Regions from separate parts of the Gulosibacter massiliensis genome, predicted to be linked through region 2. Evidence: predicted binding sites of a transcription regulator. Region 2 holds the regulator's gene; the other holds the start of a gene.

Region 1 (3,404 bases), on a different contig from region 2:
GTCGCTCGTCGCCGACGAGGGCAGCTCGATCGGCGCCGGTGACAGCGCGGTCGAGGCGTACGGCCAGCCGATGCCGGGTGCGCGGGCGCACCGCTTTGCGTCGTCGCGCGTGCTCGGCGGCGAGCAGTCGAACACCTCGATTATTTGCGAGCTGCGCGACGACGGCGGCGAGCCCGCCGTGCCACTCATCATCAAGGTTTTCCGCACCCTGCACGGCGGCGACAATCCCGACGTGACGCTGCAGACCGCGCTCGCGGCGGCCGGCTCGCTGCGCGTGCCGCCAACGTTCGGGCAGGTCTCGGGCTCGTGGTCAGACCCGCAGCTCGGTCGGCTCTCGGGGCACTTCGCGTTTGCGCAGGAGTTCTTCGCGGGCGTCGAGGACGCGTGGCGCGTCGCGCTGCGGGCCGCCGAGTCGGGCGAGGACTTCTCGCAGCTCGCGCAGTCGCTCGGCGCGGCGACGGCCGAGGTACACACGACGCTCGGTCGCGTCATGCCGGTCGTCGAGCCGGAGCAGGACGACGTCGATGCCGCGGTCGAGCAGATGCGCGCGCGCTTCGGCCTCGCGGTCGAGGCGCTGCCCGAGCTCGAGTCGCTCGTGCAGTCGGTCGACGACGTCTATGAGCGGGCGCGCCGCGCGAATTGGCCGCTGCTGCAGCGCATCCACGGCGATTTCCATCTCGGCCAGGTGCTCGCGGTGCCCGACCGCGGCTGGGTGCTGCTCGACTTCGAGGGCGAGCCGCTGCGCCCGCTCGCCGAGCGCAACTCACCCGACGTGCCGCAGCGCGACCTCGCCGGCATGCTCCGCTCGTTCGACTACGTCTCGGGCGCGCTGTCGGTGCGCGCGGGGCGCGAGGTCGCGCGGGCCTGGGCCGACTCAGCTCGCGCCTCCTTCTTGCAGGGATACACCGACGGCCTCGTCGCGCTCGACGCGGTCGAGGCGGGTGAGGATGCGCCGGGCGAGGCCGACCTCGAGGCCGTGCTCATCGCGTACGAACTCGACAAGGCCGTCTACGAAGTAATCTACGAGGCCCGGCACCGACCCGACTGGCTCACGATTCCCGCGCTGGCCGTGCGCCGGCTCACCGAGCGCTCTGCGCGCCACTAGCCTCGCGCATCCGCCTGGCCTCGAGCCGGAAACGAACGGTGGGCGCCGCAGCAAGTGCTGCGACGCCCACCGGGTCGTGGCTCAGGCGCTACGCGAGGTACGAGTGCGCGTGGAGCACCGAGACCATGGGGTTTCGGTGCGCTGGCGTGCTCGGCGACGCGGCGTCGCTGTCGGTCAGCGCGGTGCCGAAGTTGCGCACCTGCTGGTCGTACGCGGCGAGAAGCTCATCGCGGCGGAAGCGCAGCGCGTAGGCCGGCACGGGGATTTCATTGAGGAACAGGCGCAGGAACTCGAGCTGGGCGTGCCAGGTCGATGCCGCGCGCACGACGTCGTCTTCGTCGAGCCCCGACACTGTCAGTCGCAGATGCGTGCCGCCGACGAGGCCGTTCTCGAGGTCGAAGCGAACGTTCGAGGCCGGGTAGCTCCCGAACTTCCACTCGTAGTCGAGGGCGCGTAGCGGCTCGAACTCGAGCACCTTGCCCTCGATGTCGTAGTGCGAATCGTTAAGGTACTCCACAGTGAAGTGGTTACCCGCCACGAGGTCGTGCGAGAACGTTCCAAGCCACGATGCGAGGGCGTCACGGTCACTAATCGCGCGCCAGAGCTCGCGGCGACCGAACTGTGAATCGATGTCGAACACAACTCGAAAGCCGCCAGATTCGCGACCAATCTTGCCGATGATTTCAGCCATTGTTGTCGCCTCCTATTTCTGGCTGCCATTTGGCAGATGTTTGGGCTGTTGCGGGTTCGCAACAGGAGCAGTGATGACCGCTGCTTGAACACTAGGTTAACAGGAGGTTAACGAGGTGGCAGGGTTTCCTTGATGTGTGGGCGTGTTGCGCAGGAAAATCTCAGCTCAAATGCTTGCGCGGCCTGGACAAAGTCGTAAACTTGAGTCAAGTACGCTCAAGTTGTGATTCAGATCAGCGAAAGGAGACACTAATGGCCAACATGCAAGGCGCACAGGCTCCCGATGAGGAAAGCCAGTCAGCCCTCGAACGCTTCGGTGTCAACCTCACCGACATCGCTCGCGCCGGCAAGCTCGACCCCGTGATCGGTCGAGACAGTGAGATTCGGCGCATCAGCCAGGTGCTCACGCGCCGCACCAAGAACAACCCCGTGCTCATCGGCGAACCCGGTGTCGGCAAGACCGCCGTTGTCGAAGGGCTCGCCCGGCGCATCGTCGCTGGCGACGTGCCCGAGTCGCTGAAAGAGAAGGACGTCATCTCGCTGGACATGTCGGCGATCCTCGCCGGCGCGAAGTACCGCGGCGACTTCGAGGAGCGAATGAAGGCGGTGCTCGACGAGATCGTCTCGAGCGAAGGCCGCATCATCACCTTTATTGACGAGCTGCACACGCTCATGGGTGCCGGTGGCGGCGAATCGAGCGTCTCGGCGGCGAACATGCTCAAGCCGATGCTCGCGCGCGGTGAGCTGCGTCTCATCGGCGCGACGACCCTCGACGAGTACCGCGAGTTCATTGAGAAGGACTCAGCGCTCGAACGTCGCTTCCAGCAGGTCTACGTCGACGAGCCGAGCGTCGAAGACACGATCGCGATCCTGCGCGGGCTCAAGGAGCGGTACGAAGCGCACCACAAGGTCGCGATCAGCGACGGGGCGCTCGTTGCCGCGGCATCCCTCTCGAACCGCTACATCCCCTCCCGTCAACTGCCCGACAAGGCCATCGACCTCATCGATGAGGCTGCGTCGCGGTTGCGGATGGAGATCGACTCGTCGCCGCTCGAGCTCGACCAGCTCAAGCGGCAGCTCGAGCGCATGAAGCTCGAGGAGTTCGCGCTGAAGAAAGAGCACGACGACGCGTCGAAGGAGCGACTCGCGAAGCTGCGCGAAGACATCGCCGCCCGACAGGCTGAGCTCGACGCGCTGCAGGCGCGCTGGGACGCCGAGCGCAGCGATCTGAACCGCGTCGGTGACCTCAAGTCGAAACTGGACGATGCGCGCATCCGGGCCGACCGGGCGCAGCGCGAGGGTAACCTCGAGCTCGCGAGCCGCGTGCTCTACGGCGAGATCCCCGAACTCGAGCGCCAGGTGGCGCAGGCCGAGGCCGCCGAGCAGAACGAGGCGCGCATGGTGAACGACCAAGTTACGGAGGAGGACATCGCCGAGGTCGTGGCCGCGTGGACGGGCATTCCCGTCGGTCGGCTCATGCAGTCGGAGCGCGAGAAGCTGCTGCACCTCGAGGACGAACTGCACGAGCGGGTCGTCGGGCAGGATGCGGCGGTCAAGGCGGTCTCGGATGCGATTCGTCGTTCGCGGGCCGGGGTGTCCGACCCGACGA
Region 2 (3,404 bases):
GTTCGCGCGCAGCACGCCCGAGGCGACGATGAGCGCTGAGAACGCGAGCGCGCCGAGCAGGTTCGCCGCGAACGTCGCGAGCATGCCGCCGAGCGCGCGCAGGCCCGAGATACTGCGCATGAGCGCACCCTGCGTCGCGATCATCATGGTTGAGGTGACGAGCTCGCCGCCCGCGAAGACCACGATGGTGAGCGCGACGCCGAACACGAGGCCGGCGACGAGCTTCGCGAAGCCGTCGCCGGCCTCGATGAGCGGGCCCGCCGTGCAGACCATGAGTACGACGCCGACGCCGATGTAGGCGCCAGCGAGCATGCCCGAAACGAGAAGCCGACCGGGTGTGCGCAGCAGCGCCATCTTTGTCGCCGCGGCCTGCGCCTGGGCTTGCAGGGTGTCAGGAATAGCGAGCACGTCGGCGCCTTCTCGAAGTGGTGGTCGCGGCCCTAGTCTTCGTAGTCGGGGGCCGGTTCGACGCCGAGGAACTCCTCGTACGTCGCCGCGCCCGACTCGTGGTAGTCCGCGGCGGCGTCAACGCCGATGAAGCGATAGTGCCACGGTTCGTACTCGTACCCCGTCACGTCGGTCTCGCCATCGGGGTAGCGCAGGATGAAGCCGTACTCGTGCGAGTGCGCGACGAGCCAGTCGCTCGCTTCGGTTTCTCCAAAGCACTCGGTGAGGACGCAGTCGCTCTCGCCGGGCGCCGAGATGTCGGCCGCGAGGCCAGTCTGGTGCTCGCTTGATCCGGGGCGCGCGCTCGTGAGATCGGCGCCCTTCTGCCCGAGGTCTTCGACGTAGCCGTTGTAGAGCTCGGTCTGGAGGTCGTAGTCGCGGTAGCCGCTCGCCATGTCGAGCGTGATGCCGTCGGCGAGCGCGGCTTCGTACATGTCCTTGAATGCCTCGGCCGCGTCCTCGCGCAGCGAGTGATCGTTCATCGACGGGACGTCTAGTTTGGTGAGCTTGATCGTCGGCTTCGGCGCGTAGTCGACGGGGTCGAGCGAATAGTGCTTGTTCACGAGCACCGTGACGCTGCTGCCCGTCGAGATGTCGTAGGGCAAGTCGGTCGTCGGGGCGGCGGATGCGGTGGGCGTGGCCGTCGCGGTCGGGGACTCGCTCGCGGTGCCGGACGCGCTCGGCGTCGACGACGCGCTGCTCGAGGGCGTTACCTGGCTGGCCGAACTCGAGTTCGTCGCCTGCACGACCGTGACGACATCGGCGGGCGCGCCCCAGCCGGTCGCCGCCGCGAAGCCGATGCCCACCACCGCGAGCGCCGCGGCACCGGTGATACCGATGACGGCGCGGCGCCGAGCGTAGTTCGGGGTGGTGGTCGACTCGTCGGGGGTGGTCAACGGGTCGGCAGACTCGCTCGGTGAAGACGTCATTCGGCACTTTCTGTTGGACTCGTGCCAGTTTCGCACGCAGAAGGATCCCCGACGGGGAGTACCCGCCGGGGATCCTACGCACGGATGGCGCGCGCCTAGCCGCGGTCGTCGTCGCCCGGCTCGGGCTCCACGCCGCGCGGACGCCAGAGCACGATCTCATTACGGTTGCGCACGCGCTGGCCGCGGGCGACCGCGATGACCTCGCCGTAGCCCGCCGCGAAGACCCGCTCACGGGAGCGCTTGCGCTGCTCCTCGAGCTCGCCCTCGAGGTCACGCACGCGCCGCTTGAGCTCTTGCACTTCTTCGCGCAGTCGCACGACGTGCGAGATGCCCTCGAGCCCGACACCGGCCTCGCTCAGGGAGCCGATCTCGCGGAGCTTCGCGACGCCGGCGAGCGAGTAGCGGCGTACGCGACCCGCGGTCCGGGCGGGTACGACGAGGCCAAGCCGGTCGTACTGCCGCAACGTCTGCGGGTGCATGCCCGCGAGCTCGGCCGCGACGGCGATCGGGAAGACGGGTGCGTCCTCATCCACCTCGTGGGGATCCATTGCACGCATCACCGGCACCTCCTTCTCGCTAGCTGCGGGCCTCGCGCATCAGCTCGGCACGCGGGTCGTCGTCACCGCTTACGGCGACGAAGTCCTCGAGCGCCTTGCGCTGCTCGTTGTTGAGGTTCTGCGGCACGGCGACCTCGATGCGCACGAGCAAATCGCCGCGGCCGCGCTTGCGGGGCACGCCGCGCTCCTTGACTCGCAGGCGCTTGCCCGACGGCGAGTGCGCGGGCACGCGCACCTTGACGGTCTTGCCGTCGGGCGTCGGCACCTCGATGTTCGCGCCGTTGACGGCCTCGGCAAACGTGACGGGCACCGTGACGATGATGTTGTCGCCGTCGCGCGAGAACACGGGGTGCGGGCGCACCGACACCTCAAGGATGAGGTCACCGGGCTCGCCGCCGTTTGGGCTCGGCGCGCCCTTGCCGCGCAGGCGAATCTTCTGGCCATCCTTGACGCCCGCCGGGATGCGCACGGTAATGACCCGGCCGTCACCTGCCTGCAGGTCGATCGTGTCGCCGCGGAAGGCGGTCATGAAGCTCAGGGTCGTCTGCGCGCGCTGGTCGGCGCCGCGCTGCGGGCCGGCCTGGCGGAAACCTCCGCCAAAGCCGCCTGGTGCACCGGCGCCCTGACCGAACATGGTGAAGAGGTCTTCGTAGGCGCCCGCGCCGCCCTGGGTGCCGCGGTAGGAATACCCGCCGCCGCCGCCCTGGTTGAACAGGCCGCCGAAGAGGTCGTCGAAGCCGGGCTGACCGCCGGGGCCACCCGGGCCCGCCGAGAAGCGGGCGCCCGAGCCCATGGCGCGAATCTGGTCGTACTCTTTGCGCGTCGTTTCGTCGCTGAGTACGTCGTACGCCTCGGAGATCTCCTTGAACTTCTCCTCGGCCGCCGTGTCACCCGGGTTGGAATCGGGGTGGTACTTGCGCGCGAGTTTGCGATAGGCCTTCTTCAGGTCGGCCTCGCTGATGTCCTTGTCGACCCCGAGCGTCTTATAAAAGTCTTTCTCGAACCAGTCCTGGCTGGCCATACGCTGCTCCTTTCACGCGAGACGGGATGCGCCTCGCAGCTGGATGGGGAATGCGGGGGTGGTACACCTGCCGCATCCCCATCCGGGGCCACACTCAGGTGTGCAGTTAGTTCGCGGGAACGAAGACCGCGACCTTGGCTGCGCGGATCTCGCGATCGCCGATGCGGTAGCCCACCTCGATGACGTCGGCGATGGTCGCCTCGGTCACCTCGGGGTTCGGCAGCTGCGCGATCGCCTCGTGCTGCTGCGGGTCGAAGGGCTCACCCTTCGCGCCGTAGCGCTCGACGCCGAGTCGCTCGATGGCCGCACGGAGCTTGCTCGCGATCACCTGGAGCGAGCTGCCCTCGGGCAGGTCGCCCGCGGCATCGGCGCGGTCGAGGTCGTCAAGCACCGGCAGCAGCTGCTTGGCCGCCTTCGCGGTCGAGAGCGCTGCGAGCTCCTCCTTCTCGC

The links. The regulator HspR, encoded in region 2, represses chaperone genes until heat shock. The targets are predictions, from matches to a motif close to AAGTTGAGTCNNNNNGACTCAACTT.
Region 1: EJL01_RS09975 (ATP-dependent Clp protease ATP-binding subunit) is a predicted target of HspR. The motif match lies at 1,994-2,018, and genes of this name have one in related genera.

The regions. Positions count from the first base shown of each region.
Region 1 covers NZ_UYZX01000002.1:31,716-35,119, forward strand. Annotated here, with positions in the region: gene EJL01_RS09965 (maltokinase N-terminal cap-like domain-containing protein) at 1-1,105, shown strand, start outside; gene EJL01_RS09970 (SRPBCC domain-containing protein) at 1,194-1,796, opposite strand; gene EJL01_RS09975 (ATP-dependent Clp protease ATP-binding subunit) at 2,048-3,404, shown strand, end outside.
Region 2 covers NZ_UYZX01000001.1:1,228,729-1,232,132, reverse strand. Annotated here, with positions in the region: gene EJL01_RS05985 (formate/nitrite transporter family protein) at 1-408, opposite strand, end outside; gene EJL01_RS05980 (D-alanyl-D-alanine carboxypeptidase family protein) at 441-1,376, opposite strand; gene EJL01_RS05975 (heat shock protein transcriptional repressor HspR) at 1,472-1,924, opposite strand; gene EJL01_RS05970 (DnaJ C-terminal domain-containing protein) at 1,953-2,954, opposite strand; gene EJL01_RS05965 (nucleotide exchange factor GrpE) at 3,061-3,404, opposite strand, start outside.